Regions from separate parts of the Pseudomonas sp. G(2018) genome, predicted to be linked through region 3. Evidence: predicted binding sites of a transcription regulator. Region 3 holds the regulator's gene; each other region holds the start of a gene.
The links. Region 3 encodes FliA, which starts transcription of late flagellar genes. Its sites were predicted from a motif close to CTAAAGTTTNNNNNNNNNNNGCCGNTAA; they were not measured.

Region 1 (5,257 bases), on a different contig from region 3:
AGAAAAGCCAGGCTTCAATCGGCTTTTTTGCGTCAGAGAGATCCTTGATGATCCAGATCCATCTTCCATTCCCCAGATCAACGAGAACGCCATGACCGTTAAAGAATTGACTCAAGAAGCCAGACACGAAGAAGCCCTGAAGAAGTATGTGCTGGACGCACCCGAATTGATGGACGAGATCAAGGACTTGCCAGCCGATGATCAGAAGGACCAGATCCAGTGGGCGTTCGAGGATGAAGCAGAAGCCCAGGGCTTGCAGCCGTGGGAACTGACACTCAAGTACACATCGACCCCGGAAGAGTATGAGGCCGAGCGCCTGAAGCTGCACAAGGAAGCGGCAGAGGTATTGGGCGTCGAGTGGGAAGAGTACTGCGAGATGAACAATCTGGTGGTTTGACAAACCGCCGGCTGGTTCGCTTTTGTAGGAGCAAGGCTTGCCCGCGATAGCGTCCTCGAGATCGCAATCGCCGGCAAGCCGCACGCCTGCTGGCTTGCTTGGCGTTATCAGAGACTCAAACGCATCGACAAATCCACAGCCTTCACATCCTTGGTCATCGCCCCGATCGAAATGTAATCCACACCGGTTTCGGCGATCGGCAGCAAAGTGCTTTCGTTGATCCCGCCACTGGCCTCCAGTCTGGCCTTGCCGCCGTTCAGGCGTACGGCTTCGCGCATGTCATCCAGACTCAGTTCGTCGAGCATGATGATATCGGCGCCGGCCGCCAGGGCCTCTTTGAGTTCAACCAGGCTTTCCACTTCGATCTCCACCGGTTTTCCCGGTGCGATTTTGTGTGCCGCGGCGATGGCCTGTGAGATTCCTCCGCAAGCGGCGATATGGTTTTCCTTGATCAGGAAGGCGTCATACAGGCCGATGCGGTGGTTGTGGCAACCGCCACAGGTCACTGCGTATTTTTGCGCCAGACGAAGCCCCGGCAAGGTTTTACGGGTGTCGAGCAACTTCACCTGAGTCTGGGCCACGAAGTCCGCCAGGTATTGGGCGCGGGTGGCCACGCCGGACAATAGTTGCAGGAAATTAAGCGCGCTACGTTCACCGGTCAGCAGCGAGCGGGCCGGGCCTTCGAGGTGGAACAGCACCTGATTGGGTTTGACCCGTTCACCATCGGCGACTTGCCAGTGCACCGCCACTCGCGGGTCCAGTTGCCGAAACACGGTATCCACCCATGCAGTACCACAGATGACAGCGGCGTCACGGGTGATGATGGTGGCTTTGGCCAGGCGTTCGGTCGGGATCAATTGCGCGGTGATGTCGCCGCTGCCGACGTCTTCGAGCAACGCGCGGCGCACGTTGGCTTCGATTTCGGCGGTCAAATCAGCGAGACGTAGATTCGGCATAACGGGCTCCACAAACAAAGTGGTTCGATTATAGAACCATGGCGTGAAGCAACCCAAGGCATCCGCGCAGTTCCTGACGCGCTGGAGCCTGCATTTGGTCGATTCCCGCGAACTGACGACGGTCCGTTCCGTCTCAATCGCGGCAAGTTATCGCGTCCGGAGGGGCTATCGCGGCATACTGGGCACCAACACAGTCGTCGTTGAAGGAATCGGTATGCAGTTGGACCCCGCGAGCGGTTGGTGTCAGGACGTGCGTTTGTGTCCCTCGCCCAACTTCAATGCGCGACCCACGGACGAAATTTCCCTGCTGGTGATTCACAACATCAGCCTGCCGCCGGCGCAGTTCGCCACTGGCAAGGTGCAGGAGTTTTTCCAGAATCGCCTGGATGTCACGGAGCACCCTTACTTTGAGGGGATTGCCGACCTGCGGGTGTCTGCGCACTTTTTGATCGAGCGAGACGGCACCGTCACTCAGTTTGTCTCATGCCTTGAGCGTGCCTGGCATGCAGGGGTTTCGAGTTTCGAGGGGCGGGAAACCTGTAACGACTTTTCCGTGGGCATCGAGCTTGAAGGCACGGACGATCTGCCGTTCACCGATGCTCAGTACGAGGCGTTGATTGCCCTGACCCGGCAGCTTCAAAGTGCCTTCACGGCCATCACCCCACAGCGCATCTGCGGGCATAGCGACATCGCGCCCGGGCGCAAGACCGATCCGGGACCGGCGTTCGACTGGACACGCTATCGTTCGGCCTTGGCAAAAGCCGCGCCGGAAAAAGAGGAAAAACAATGAGTTTTCTGGTGTTGCTGCTGGCGGTGTGGATCGAGAAGTTCTCGGCGCTGCGCCATCAAATTCAGCGAGATGGCGGTTGGGTGCGCGAGTTGCACAAGCTTGAAACCAATCCGCGTATGGCAAAAAGCCCATGGCTGGTATTGGTCGTGTTGGTGCTGTTGCCGGTCGCACTGTTGGGTTTGCTGTTACTGGTGCTGGACCCGGTGGCTTACGGTCTGTTGGCACTGCCGGTACACCTGCTGGTGGTGATTTACAGCTTGGGGCGTGGTGATCTGCTGGGCGGCCTGGGGCCGTTTCGCGATGCCTGGCGCCGGGAGGACCTGCAAGCTGCGGCCCATGTCGCCAAACGCGACCTCGATATCTGTGCCGATAGCGGCGAGCAACTGCTGGAGAGAGTCGAAGGGCATTTGTTGTGGGAGGCTTACCAGAGTTTCTTCGCGGTGATTTTCTGGTACTACCTGTTGGGGCCGATCGCCGCCCTGAGTTACCGGCTGCTGGCACTGGCTGAAGAACATGGGCAAAACCCTGCGGTGGTCGAGCGCGCTGCGCAACTGCGCCACGCCTTCGATTGGGTGCCGGTGCGTTTACTGGCGGCGAGTTTTGCCTTGGTCGGCAACTTTGTCGCGGTCAGCCGTGTGATGTTGCACGAGCTGCTGAACTGGAACATCAGTGCGGCCCAACTGATTGAGAGGGCCGGGCTGGTGGCAGCCGAAATCCCGGCCCCGGTGGTCGGGCCCGAAGGCATCATCAACCTCGACCGGATCTGGGAATTGCTGCTGCGGGCGGCGGTACTCTGGTATGCAGGGTTTGCGTTGTGGACTGTCCTTCCTTAGCAGTGCAGCAGAAATCATTGTGGTGAGGGAGCAAGGTCCCTCGCCACAGAGAATTCATCGAACTGAAGAGCGGCGCCTGCCGTTAACCTTAAGTTACAAAACACTCCCGTGATTTGAGCTATATAGAGATAGCGCCCAATAGTGGCTATCTGCTGTCGAGCTGTGCCTGCCAATAAAAATAAGAAATCAAAGGGAGACTTCCAGTGAAGAGCTTGCTCTATCCCGCCGTCGCGCTGATGAATCGCCTGAGCTTCGGCATGAAGTTCAGCCTGATCAGTGTTCTGTTCCTGGTGCCGATGCTGGTGACCAACTTCTATCTGGTGCGTGACTCCTATCGCGAATTCCAAGGCACCCGGGTCGAACTGCAGAGCCTCGACCTGTTGGGCAGCAGCCTGACTTTACGGCGGGACCTGGAAACCCTGAACAACCTGGTACAGATCAATGTCGCCCTCGGTCAGTCGGGTAAGGCCGGCAATGTCGAGGCGCAGATCAGTACGTTGGGGCAAAGCGTCTTGAGCCGTTTGCAGGGACTGAGGGCGATGACCACCGAGCCGGAGCAAATCGCCGTTTTTGATGGTAAGCGCGATGAAATGATCGCCGCTTTCAAGGCACAGCAAACGGAAAGCTCGCTGCAAAGCAAAAGTGCCTTGATCGGTAAATTGCTGGGCAACGCGCAGATTTTCAGCCAGATCATCGCCAGCCAGGCGGGTTTGAGTCGCGACACACAGAGCGATATGCGCCAGTTGACTGAACTCATAACCAACATCACCCCGGCCGTCACCCAACTGGTGGGGGATGGTCGGGCGATGGGTTCTTATTCGTTGGGACAGGGCTTTCTCAATTCATCGTCGAGTACTCGTTTCGATGAACTGTTGGCGCAGATCGAAAAACTCCAGGCCGAATACGGGTTGAAGTTGCAGGACGCACTGGCCTCCAGCAAAGCCGCGGGAGAAGCCCTGGCTGCTCAGGCCGATAGCAGCAAGGTGTCACTGAAAAATGCCAGTGAGCTGTTCGAAGAGCAAGTGGTGATGGCCGATACGCTGGATGCGCCGTGGCAGGCCTTTTACGATCAGGTCACGGTCCTGATGGACCAGACTTATCAGCTCAACGAAGCCACTCTTAAATTTCTCGGCACTCAGTTACAGCAGCGTCTGGAGCAGAATCAAACCCACATGATCTTGCAGGCCATCGCTCTGTCAGTGGTGTTTGTATTGATTTTTTACCTGTACGGCGGCTTCTATGCCTCGACCCGTACCACGCTCAAGCGCCTTGGCGGGGTGATGGACAAGGTGGCGGCCGGCGATATGACCGTCACTTTCAGCGCCAACAGCCGTGATGAACTGGGCGAGTTGGGTGAGGTGTTCAACGGCACCGTGAAGAAAATCCATGATCTGATCGAGCGTGTGGGGCAGACCGTGAGCGAGGTCGAGCGCCAGGCCGGTCAGGTGGAGAATGTCTCCGCGCAAAGCAACCAGGCCGTGGCCGGGCAGCGCACGCAGATTGAGCAGGTCGCCACGGCGATGAACCAGATGTCCGCCACGTCTCTGGAGGTCGCGCGCAGTGCCGCCGCCGCGGTCAGCAGTGCCCACAGTGTCAACGACGAAACCATCAGCGGCCGCGGGCTGGTGCAATCCCAGCAGGGCAGCATCGCCGCGCTGGCCAGCGAGATCGATCAATCGGTGCTGGTGATCAATCAACTGGCCAGCGACAGCCAGTCCATTAGCCGCGTGCTGGAAGTGATCAAGAGTATTGCCGAACAGACCAACCTGTTGGCGCTCAATGCCGCAATCGAAGCAGCACGGGCCGGGGAGCAGGGGCGCGGTTTCGCGGTGGTGGCGGACGAGGTCCGGACACTGGCCAAGCGTACCCAGCAATCGACCGAAGAAATCGAGCAGATGATCGCCAAGCTCCACGGCGGAGTCGGCGCTGCCGTGAAGGCGATGGGGGTGAGCCATGAGATGGCGAACGGCACCGTCGGCCAGTCGGAAAAGGTCCAGCAGGCGCTGGAAAATATCCTCGGCGCGGTGGGCATGATCGTCGACCAGAACCAGCAGATCGCTGCGGCCGTGGAGCAGCAAACCGCCGTGGCCCACGACATCGACCAGAACATCGTTGAGATCAACCGCGCCGGTGAGCGCACCGCCGAAGGTGCGCACCAGACCGAAGATGCCAGCCGCGCGTTGTCGGCGCAGGTGGTGGAACTCAAACAACTGATCAGCGCGTTTCGGGTTTGACAGGCATCGAAGTAAAAATGTGGGAGCGAGCAGGCTCGCTCCCACAA
Region 2 (5,257 bases), 120 kb from region 3:
ACAGGGTTTCGTTGGTCGTCATCGCGTCCACCACCATCTCGCGCAACCCGCTGCGCGGCTGGGTCTGGATGCGTTGGACCAACTCACCCAGGGACTTGATGCCTTGCTGCTCCATCAGTTTGTTGAGACGGCTCGAGACCAGATACTGCTTGTTTTCACCGAGCAAAATGCCACAGGCTTTTTCCAGGAATACCCGGAACTGTTCGAAATCCAAATTACCCGTAGACAATGCTGCCGCCTCTTAAATCGTGTTGACTGCCAGGGGCCGGACGCCCCTAGCTGATGTCTGCTGCTTTGATCCGGTCGACTACCCGGGATGCCAGGTCATCAGGACGGAATTTGGCCAGGAAGTCATCGGCACCGACTTTCTTGACCATCGCCTGATTGAACACGCCCGACAACGAAGTATGCAGGATGATATGAAGCTTTTGCATGCGAGGGTCGTTGCGGATCTCGGCCGTCAGCGTGTATCCGTCCATCTCCGGCATCTCGATGTCGGAGATCATCATCAGGAACTCTTCTTCCGGCTTCTTGCCCTCGTCGACCAGTTTGCGCAGGTAATCCAGCGCTTGCCTGCCGTCGTTCAACGCCACCACTTCGACACCGACCGTTTGCAGGCAGCGCGTGACCTGCTTGCGCGCCACCGACGAGTCATCGACCGTCAGCACACGCAACGAGAGCGCCTTGTGCTGGGTTTCGACATCGACCACGCCGACGGAAATCGCTTCCGGCGTCGGCGCTACTTCCGCCAGCACCTTTTCCACGTCGATGATTTCGACCAACTGATTGTCGACCCGCGTCACCGCCGTCAGGTAGTGATCGCGACCAGTGCCCTTGGGTGGCGGATGGATCTCCTCCCAGTTCATGTTGACGATGCGTTCCACCGAGCGCACCAGGAATCCCTGGGTCTTGGTGTTGTACTCCGTGATGATCACGAAGGGATTGTTCTTGTCCTTCAAAGCGCCGGAGCCGGTCGCCATTGCCAGATCAAGGATCGGAATGGTCGCCCCCCGGATATTCGCCACGCCGCACACGACAGGACTGGACTTGGGCATCAGCGTCAGCTGGGGGCATTGCAACACCTCCCGAACCTTGAACACGTTGATCCCATACAGCTGCTGGCCGTCGAGACGGAACAACAACAGCTCAAGGCGATTCTGCCCTACCAGTTGCGTGCGCTGGTTCACCGAATCCATTACACCAGCCATGCCCAGACTCCTACACCAACGCTAAGTGTTGTTGCGACGCACATTCATCTCTAAACGGCACGGCGCTTGCTTTTTATCTTTGTATGAACACAGAACCGACATTTTTCCGACGCCCGACCACACCCCACCGCAAATTCCTCGGTGCGTTGGCGGCTGTGTGCCTGTTCAACGCTGGCAGCGCTGCCCTTGCTGACGCGCTTACCTTGCCTGACATGCTTATCGGCGTCACCCAGGGCTTTCTTGAATTCACCGTAGAAGACTATCTGACCACCAGTCAAACGGAAGGTCGCTACGAAATCCAGGTCAACCAGCTCGATCCGCGTATGCGCATGCCGATGTGCGACAAGGAATTGACAGCCTCACTGGAGAGTCCGGCCAAGCCGTTGGGCCGGGTCACGGTCAAGGTTCGCTGCGAAGGAACATCCCCCTGGACGGTCTTCGTACCCGCTCAAGTTCGCCTGTTTCGCGACGTCGTGACCACCTCGCGACCACTGCGGCGCGCCGGTATTGTCGAGCCTGAAGATGTGATCCTGCGCGAGCGGGATATCAGTGTGATCAACCAGGGCTACCTGACCTCCGTGGACCAGGCGATCGGACAACGACTTACCCGACCAATGGTCACCGATCAGGTCATTACCCTTGTCCACCTCGAACAGGCGGAAGTCATCCGCAAAGGTGATCAGGTGGTGATCACCGCCCGCAGCGGTACGCTCAGCGTGCGAATGCCCGGCGAAGCGCTGTCCAATGGCGGCATGAGCGAACAGATCCGGGTGAAAAACCTCAACTCCCAGCGAGTCATCAAGGCGCAAGTCATCGCGCCGGGCCAGGTGGAGGTTTCCATGTAGGCGGCCATGCAGAACTCTGTGTTTCGTGAAGATGTGGCGCTGGCCATGGCTGTTCCCTAAACTGTGCCCCATGCAGGGCAAGCGCTGACGCGCGCAAGCTCATTGATAAATGGGCCTAAAGTTTTTCAGGGAATGGCCGAAAACATGGCAAGCGTCCAAATTCCCAGAGGTTTTTTATCATGGTCATCGATTTCAGCCGTTTGAACAGTTCCTCGTCATTGACGGGCAGTACACGTACCAGCGCCGCCAAGGACACCGCCGAAACCGGTAAATCCGCACCGCTGACTACCCAGGCCGAACAGGCTGGTACCGCTACAGTCGGGGAATCGGTACATCTCAGCAATGAGGCTCAACAGTTGCAGAAGATCACTGATACGCTGCGCGATCAGCCTGTCGTCGACAAAGCCCGCGTGGCCGAGTTGAAAGCAGCGATTGCCGATGGCAGCTATAAAGTCGACAGCAACCGTGTAGCCAGCAAACTGCTCAACTTCGAAGCCCAGCGCTAGGCCCCGGCCGGCGCCAGGCTTTTGGACGCTTAAAACCCAAGGCCAGCCATGCACGACACGAATCTACTGCAACTGATCACCGACGATTTTGCTCCAGCGCAACAATTGCTGGAGTTACTGCGTACCGAGTCCCTCGCCTTGCATGGTCGCGACATGTACCTGCTCGAAGATATTCTGGCGCAGAAGCAAGCCTTGATCATTTTGCTTGAACAGCATGGCCGCAAGCGCAGTGAAGTCCTTGCCAGTCTCAACCTGCCAACCAACCGCAGCGGTCTGGAGCAACTGGCCAGCCAGTCGAGCGTCGGCGAAGCGCTGCTGGCACAAAGCGATGTGCTGACCGACCTTTTGACTCAATGCCAGGCCGCCAATGCCAACAACGGCCAGTCGATTCTGGTACAGCAGGCCGCCACGGCCACTCAGCTGAAAATCCTCACCGGCGGCGAACCTCCAGCGCTCTATGACGCCAGCGGAACATTTTCCAAGCTTGTGAAACCGCGCCCGCTCAGTCAGGCTTGAGCCCGTCGATGAGTACGCTCTATCAAGACGCGCAGCATGCTGGCAAAATGCTGGCTAGCCGTAGTCAAAATTTGTCTGGAGATTGATTAACCGTGTCCAATGCCTTAAATGCGGACGATGCTCCGCAGCCACCCAAGGTGCTCAGCACGCCTCTGGAAATCTCCGGCAACCTTCGCCAACTGCAAGAAAGCCATGACCCGCTGATCATCACGTTCCACGAGCGCAGCCAGCGCTTCCAGAGCTATCTGGTGGACATTGATCGCGACAGCAACATGATTGCCCTGGACGAAATGATTCCCCGTGACGGCGAACGCTTCCTGCTGGCCGGCGAGCCGTTCAAGGTTGAAGGTTTCCATGACGGCGTGCGCATTGCGTGGGAAAGCAATGGCCCAATGACCATCGATGAATCCGCTGGCAGTCGTTGCTACCGTGGAACGCTGCCCGACGAAGTGGTCTACCACCAGCGCCGCAATGCGTTCCGCGCGGCGTTGAAACTGGCGCAACTGGTCGACGTCGACCTCGATGGCGAAAAACTCAAGGCGCCGATCAGCGGCAAGTTGCTGGACATCTCAGCCACCGGTTGCAAATTGCGCTTCGCCGGCGACATCACTGGCAGCCTGCAGCTGGGCCAGGTCTATGATCGCTTCATGGCCGCCCTGCCCTTCGGCAAGATGACCGCGCCGGTTGAACTGCGGTATCTGCACTTCGAAGAAAAGATCTCCACCACTTTCGCCGGTGTACGCTTCCACAACATGAGCGGGCTGGTGCAGCGGCAGGTCGAGCGGTTCGTCTATCAGTTGCAACGCGAAGCCCGGCGCTTCGACAAAGACGACCTCTGATATAACACGCCAACAAAAACGGGCAGCCCCTTGTGGTGACTGCCCGTTTTTTATGCCCGAGTGTTACGGCCTGGCTTCAGTGAAACTTTGTTCCCGCCCCGAATCCGGTTCTTCAGGAGGCGTATCGGTCTGCGGCTCCGGTTCGGAAGGCGGATTCTGCATCTGATCCTGAACCACTTGCTCATCGACCCGCGGATCAAGGCAAGCCACCAGTGGCGAACTCGACATACTGTCCGGCATGGCCACGTGGTGCAGCGGCGCGTCGTCGACCTGATGCAGATTGGTGACGGCTTTCGGGCGAATTCGCCACACCAGCACCAAGGCGAAGAAACTGAAGAAGGCATACAGCATTTGACTGCCGAACAACTTCATCAGCACCCCGGCCGCCAGCGGCCCAATGCTCGCCCCAACGCCATAAGTGACCAGCAGCATGGCCGTCAGAGACACCCGACGGTCGGCTTCGACATGGTCATTGGAAAATGCGACTGCCAGCGGATACAAGCAGAACTTCACCAGCGAACAGAGGAAGCCGGCAATAAAAAGCACCTCCAGTGGCACCTGCTTCATGACCGCTAAAGGCAATGCGGCAAGCGCCAGAACAAAAGCAAAAGAGCGGATCAGCAGCGCCCGATCATAACGATCGGACAGCCAGCCCAACGGCCACTGCACAACCAGGCCGGCAAAAATGCAGCTGCCCATGAACAGACCGACCTGTTCCGTGGACAACCCCTGCTGCGAGGCATACAAGGGCGCCAGACCGTAAAACGAACCGATGATCAGCCCCGCCCCCAGGACCGTACTCAACGACTGAGGCACCCGCGTGATAAAAAATCGCGGCTCCATGGGCGCCGGGTGCAGCGGTGCCGGGTGAATCCGCCGCGTCAGCGCCACTGGCACCAGGCACAGGGCAAAGCACAACGCGACCAGCATCAACAGCTCAAGACCCAGGCCCGGGTGCATGACCAGAATCAGTTGCCCCAACACCAGCCCCAGGTACGAGGCGATCATGTAACCACTGAATACCGTGCCGCGCTGCGAGGCTTCGGCCTGCTCGTTAAGCCAGCTCTCGATGACCATGTACTGGCACATCATGCCCAGGCCGACGATGACCCGTAGAAATATCCAGGCCGGCAACCAATCCACCAAACCGTGCCCGAGCACCGCTGCGCCAACGATACCGGCACACGCCGAGTAAGCGCGAATGTGCCCGACACGGGCAATCAAACGGTGGCCAATCTTGCCGCCCAGTACCAGGCCGAAGTAGTTGGCAGCCATCAACGCCCCCACCCACAGGCTGTCGACGTTATCGGCCGCCAGGCGAAGGCCCAGGTAAGTACTCAGCA
Region 3 (5,257 bases):
ACATGGCTTCATCGGCGCTGTTGGCACCAAGACGGACCAGGCGGTTACGCACCAGCACCAATTCGCCGACCATGTTCATGATTTCGTCGAGACGCGCGGTGTCGACCCGCACGGTCGTCTCGGCTTCGCTGGCCGGTTTATCCGCTGGCGCCGATGCCGGGGCGCGGGCCGGAGCCGGAGCGGCAGCAGCCGCTGGAGTTTCGACTTTCGGTTCGGGCGCCTTGGCGGCCGGTTTCGGCGCAGCCTTGGCGACAGGTGCCGCCACCGGTGCACTGGTGCCTGAAGCAGCCCCGGAGGCGGTGCCGACTTCGGTGAACTTGCCTTTGCCGTGCAATTCGTCGAGCAGCGATTCGAATTCGTGATCGGTGATCAGGTCGCTACCGGCCGCAGCGGCGACAGGTGCTGCCGGAGTTGGCACCGAAGCGATGGCCGACTCCAGCGCATCCACCGCAAAGTTGCCCTTGCCGTGCAACTGGTCGAGCAGTGCTTCGAATTCGTCATCAGTAATATCGGAGCTGTCGCCGGCGGCTTTCGGCGCTTCCGGCGCGGCAGGCGCGGCAGGAGCCACCACCGCATCAACGGCAAACTGGCCTTTACCGTGCAACTGGTCGAGCAACGACTCGAACTCGGCATCGGTGATTTCGTCACTGGCAGCGCCGTCGCCGGCCGGAGCAGCCGCCGGCGCCTCGGCCTGTGCCTTCACGGCGTTCAGCGAGTCCAGCAGTTGTTCGAATTCATTGTCGGTAATATCGCCCGATTCGCTTTCAGCGACAGGCTCTTCAACCACGTCGGCAACGGGTGCCGGTGCGGCCTCATCAGCCGTTTGCGGCTCGGCCAGACGGGCCAGGGCCGCGAGCAATTCAGGCGTAGCGGCCGTGATCGGGCTGCGCTCGCGGACTTCGCTGAACATGCTGTTCACCGCGTCCAGTGCTTCGAGAACCACGTCCATCAATTCCGAGTCGACGCGACGTTCGCCCTTGCGCAGGATGTCGAACACGTTTTCGGCGATGTGACAGCACTCCACCAGCTCGTTGAGCTGGAGGAAGCCGGCGCCCCCTTTTACAGTGTGAAAACCGCGAAAAATTGCATTGAGCAAGTCCGCATCATCCGGCCGGCTTTCCAGCTCGACCAGTTGCTCGGACAGTTGCTCTAGAATCTCGCCGGCCTCAACCAGGAAATCCTGAAGGATCTCTTCATCGGCGCCGAAGCTCATTAATGGTGTGCTCCTAACAGGTCTAAAAACCCAAAAAACCTAAAATTCCAAAACTCTAGAAAACTAAAATTCTAAAATCCCAGGCTGGATAGCAAATCGTCCACATCGTCCTGACCGGACACAACGTCTTCTCTTTTATCGGCATGAATCTGCGGACCTTCACCCTGAGAGAGATGTTTTTGTGGATCTTTTTCGGCAAGCATCGCTTCACGGTCATGTTCGATGCCCGCAAAGCGGTCCACCTGACTGGCCATGAGTACGAGCTTGAGCAGGTTGCTTTCAACTTCGGTGACCAGCTGGGTCACGCGCTTGATCACTTGACCGGTGAGGTCCTGGTAATCCTGGGCAAGCAGGATGTCGTTGAGGTTGCTCGACACCGCGCGGCCGTTTTCGGCGCTGCGCGCCAGGAAACCGTCGACCCGCCGGGCCAGTTCGCGGAACTCTTCAGCCCCGACTTCGCGACGCATGAACCGTCCCCAGTCCGTACTCAAGGCCTGGGCTTCATCGCTCAGGCGGTTGACCACCGGCGTGGCGCTTTCCACCAGGTCCATGGTGCGGTTGGCCGCGGCCTCGGTCAGCTTGACCACATAGGACAGGCGCTCGGTCGCATCGGTGATCTGTGACACTTCCTCGGCTTGCGGCATGTGCGGGTCAATCTGGAAATTGACGATCGCGCTATGCAGCTCGCGGGTGAGCTTGCCCACTTCCTGATACAGGCCGCGGTCACGGGTCTGGTTGAGCTCATGGATCAATTGCACAGCATCGCCGAACCTGCCCTTCTCAAGGCTCGCGACCAGTTCGACGGCGTGTTTTTTCAGGGTCGATTCAAAATCACCCTGCGAAGATTCGTTATGCCCCATAGCTCCCCCGTGGCGCAGTTCAACCGATGCGTTCGAAAATCTTCTCGATTTTTTCTTTCAACGCCTGGGCCGTGAAGGGTTTGACCACATAGCCGTTTACACCGGCCTGGGCCGCTTCGATGATCTGTTCGCGCTTGGCTTCAGCGGTCACCATCAGCACCGGCAGGTGCTTGAGCTTTTCATCGGCACGCACGTGGCGCAGCAGATCGATACCGGTCATGCCAGGCATGTTCCAGTCCGTTACCAGAAAGTCGATGCTCCCGCTGTTGAGTACCGGAATGGCGGTAATGCCATCGTCGGCCTCGACCGTGTTGGTGAACCCAAGATCACGCAACAGGTTTTTTATGATCCGCCGCATCGTTGAGAAGTCATCAACGATGAGGATTTTCATGTTCTTGTCCAATTCGACCTCCAAGCAGACTAAAACGCGCCCAGCACCTGGACGCGCCATTTCAATCAATCTGGCAAAACACTCGAGGACTGTCTGGAGTACAGCGGATCGAGACCGGCGCGGTTCATCACCCCACCAGCCACGTCGCAGTGCCCCCACACTGCCTTCAGCGCGCTCGCCACTCTCCCAAACGCCCCCGCAAACGGGCCGCGCACTGGCTGTGTAACTGGCTGACTCGAGATTCGCTGACCCCCAGGACCTCACCGATTTCCTTGAGATTCAACTCTTCGTCGTAGTACAGCGCCAACACCAGTCGCTCACGCTCCGGCAAATTGGCAATCGCGTCCGCCAGCGCCGCCTGGAAGCGTTCATCTTCCAGATCGCGTGACGGTTCGAGATGAGCACTCGCGCCATCCTCGTGCAGCCCTTCGTGTTCGCCGTCCTGCAACAGATCGTCGAAGCTGAACAAGCGGCTGCCCAGGGTGTCGTTCAAAATCCCGTAATAATCGTCGAGACTCAATTGGAGTTCGGCCGCAACTTCGTGATCTTTAGCGTCACGGCCGGTTTTAGCTTCAATCGAGCGAATGGCGTCGCTGACCATGCGGGTATTGCGGTGGACCGAACGTGGCGCCCAGTCCCCCTTGCGTACTTCATCGAGCATGGCGCCGCGGATGCGGATGCCCGCGTACGTCTCGAAACTCGCGCCTTTGCTGGCGTCGTATTTGGTCGACACTTCAAGCAGGCCGATCATCCCGGCCTGGATCAGGTCTTCGACCTGGACGCTGGCCGGCAGACGCGCCAGCAGGTGGTAGGCAATGCGTTTGACCAGTGGCGCGTAACGCTCGATCAGCTCGTACTGCGCGTCACGCGCCGACTTCTTGTAGAGGTTGTAACCGCTGGCTGTCATAGCACAGGTCCTGCCGTTTGTTGCACGAGACGCTCGACGAAAAACTCCAGGTGCCCGCGCGGGTTGGCGGGCAACGGCCAGGTATCGACCTTTTGTGCAATCGCCTTGAACGCCAGCGAGCACTTGGACCGCGGGAAGGCTTCGTAAACGGCACGCTGCTTCTGCACGGCCTTGCGCACGCTTTCGTCATACGGCACAGCACCAACGTATTGCAGGGCGACGTCGAGGAAGCGGTCGGTAACCTTGGTCAACTTGGCGAACAGGTTGCGGCCTTCCTGCGGGCTCTGCGCCATGTTGGCCAGGACGCGGAAACGATTCATGCCGTAATCGCGGTTAAGCAATTTGATCAATGCGTAGGCGTCGGTGATCGAGGTCGGCTCGTCGCAGACCACCAGCAACACTTCCTGCGCGGCGCGCACGAAACTGACTACTGAGTCACCGATACCCGCAGCGGTGTCGATCACCAGCACGTCGAGGTTGTCGCCGATGTCGCTGAACGCCTGGATCAGGCCGGCGTGTTGCGCCGGGCTCAAATGCACCATGCTCTGGGTGCCGGACGCGGCCGGAACGATGCGGACGCCACCAGGCCCCTGCAACAGAACGTCGCGCAGCTCGCAGCGACCTTCAATCACGTCGGCCAGGGTACGTTTGGGTGTCAGGCCCAGCAGAACGTCGACGTTCGCCAGCCCCAGATCGGCGTCCAGCAGCATGACGCGCCGGCCAAGCTCAGCCAAAGCCAGGGACAAGTTCACTGACACGTTAGTTTTCCCGACGCCACCTTTGCCGCCGGTCACCGCGATCACCTGTACGGGATGCATGCTGCCCATATTATTTCTTTACCTTGTCTTGCATAGACGGAGGCCACATTACTGGCTGCGCGTTCGCAACTGGAACAATGCATGGCAGACCATCGATGTAGGTACAAAAACGATTCATTGCCACCTCAGCCTACCTGCTTGGTCGGGCTGTGGTAGATATCAGCGAACATGTCAGCCATGGCTTCTTCGCTGGGCTCTTCCTGCATTTGCACGCTCACGGCGCGACTGACCAGTTGATGACGACGCGGCAGATGCAAATCATCCGGAATCCGCGGACCATCGGTCAGGTACGCCACCGGCAACTCATGGCTGATGGCAAGGCTCAACACCTCGCCCAGACTCGCCGTTTCATCCAGTTTAGTCAGGATGCAGCCAGCGAGCCCGCAGCGCTTGTAACTGTGATAAGCGGCGGTTAGAACCTGCTTTTGGCTGGTGGTTGCCAGGACCAGGTAATTTTTTGACTTGATGCCACGCCCGGCCAGGCTTTCAAGCTGCATGCGCAGCGCCGGATCGCTGGCTTGCAGGCCGGCGGTATCGATCAGCACGACGCGTTTGCGCAGCAGTGGATCCAGCGCCTGCACCAGCGATTGGCCCGGATCGACGTGGGTTACCGACACGTTGAGAATCCGGCCCAGGGTCTTGAGTTGCTCCTGGGCACCAATACGATAGCTGTCCATACTCACAAGCGCGATGTTTTGCGCGCCGTACTTGAGTACGTAACGGGCAGCCAGCTTGGCCAGGGTAGTGGTCTTGCCCATGCCGGCAGGACCGACCATGGCAATCACACCACCCTCTTCCAGCGGTTCGACTTCCGGTGTGGCAATCATCCGCGCCAAGTGGGCCAGCAACATGCGCCAGGCCTGGCGGGGCTCTTCGATATCAGTGATCTGCGCCAGCAAATCCCGCGACAACGGGCCGGACAGGCCGATGCGTTGCAAGCGGCGCCAGAGGTTGGCCTGGTCCGGACGGCTGCCTTGCAGCTGATTCCACGCCAAAGAGCCGAGTTGTACTTCGAGCAATTCACGCAGGCCGTTGAGTTCGAAACGCATCGAGTCGAACACCCGCTGA

Region 1: a site for FliA is predicted at 3,035-3,062, ahead of FFS64_RS15340 (methyl-accepting chemotaxis protein). Genes of this name have one in related genera too.
Region 2: a site for FliA is predicted at 2,169-2,196, ahead of flgM (flagellar biosynthesis anti-sigma factor FlgM). Genes of this name have one in related genera too.

Annotation. Positions count from the first base shown of each region.
Region 1 covers NZ_SCOO01000013.1:117,671-122,927, forward strand. Annotated here, with positions in the region: gene FFS64_RS15320 (DUF6388 family protein) at 92-397, shown strand; gene nadC (carboxylating nicotinate-nucleotide diphosphorylase) at 505-1,353, opposite strand; gene ampD (1,6-anhydro-N-acetylmuramyl-L-alanine amidase AmpD) at 1,568-2,143, shown strand; gene ampE (regulatory signaling modulator protein AmpE) at 2,140-2,976, shown strand; gene FFS64_RS15340 (methyl-accepting chemotaxis protein) at 3,180-5,210, shown strand.
Region 2 covers NZ_SCOO01000008.1:4,304-9,560, reverse strand. Annotated here, with positions in the region: gene cheR (protein-glutamate O-methyltransferase CheR) at 1-229, opposite strand, end outside; gene FFS64_RS10370 (chemotaxis protein CheV) at 276-1,208, opposite strand; gene flgA (flagellar basal body P-ring formation chaperone FlgA) at 1,292-2,053, shown strand; gene flgM (flagellar biosynthesis anti-sigma factor FlgM) at 2,233-2,559, shown strand; gene FFS64_RS10355 (flagella synthesis protein FlgN) at 2,608-3,075, shown strand; gene FFS64_RS10350 (flagellar brake protein) at 3,168-3,914, shown strand; gene FFS64_RS10345 (MFS transporter) at 3,978-5,257, opposite strand, start outside.
Region 3 covers NZ_SCOO01000008.1:122,015-127,271, reverse strand. Annotated here, with positions in the region: gene FFS64_RS10930 (chemotaxis protein CheA) at 1-1,213, opposite strand, end outside; gene FFS64_RS10925 (protein phosphatase CheZ) at 1,285-2,073, opposite strand; gene FFS64_RS10920 (chemotaxis response regulator CheY) at 2,093-2,464, opposite strand; gene fliA (RNA polymerase sigma factor FliA) at 2,631-3,371, opposite strand; gene fleN (flagellar synthesis regulator FleN) at 3,368-4,198, opposite strand; gene flhF (flagellar biosynthesis protein FlhF) at 4,315-5,257, opposite strand, start outside.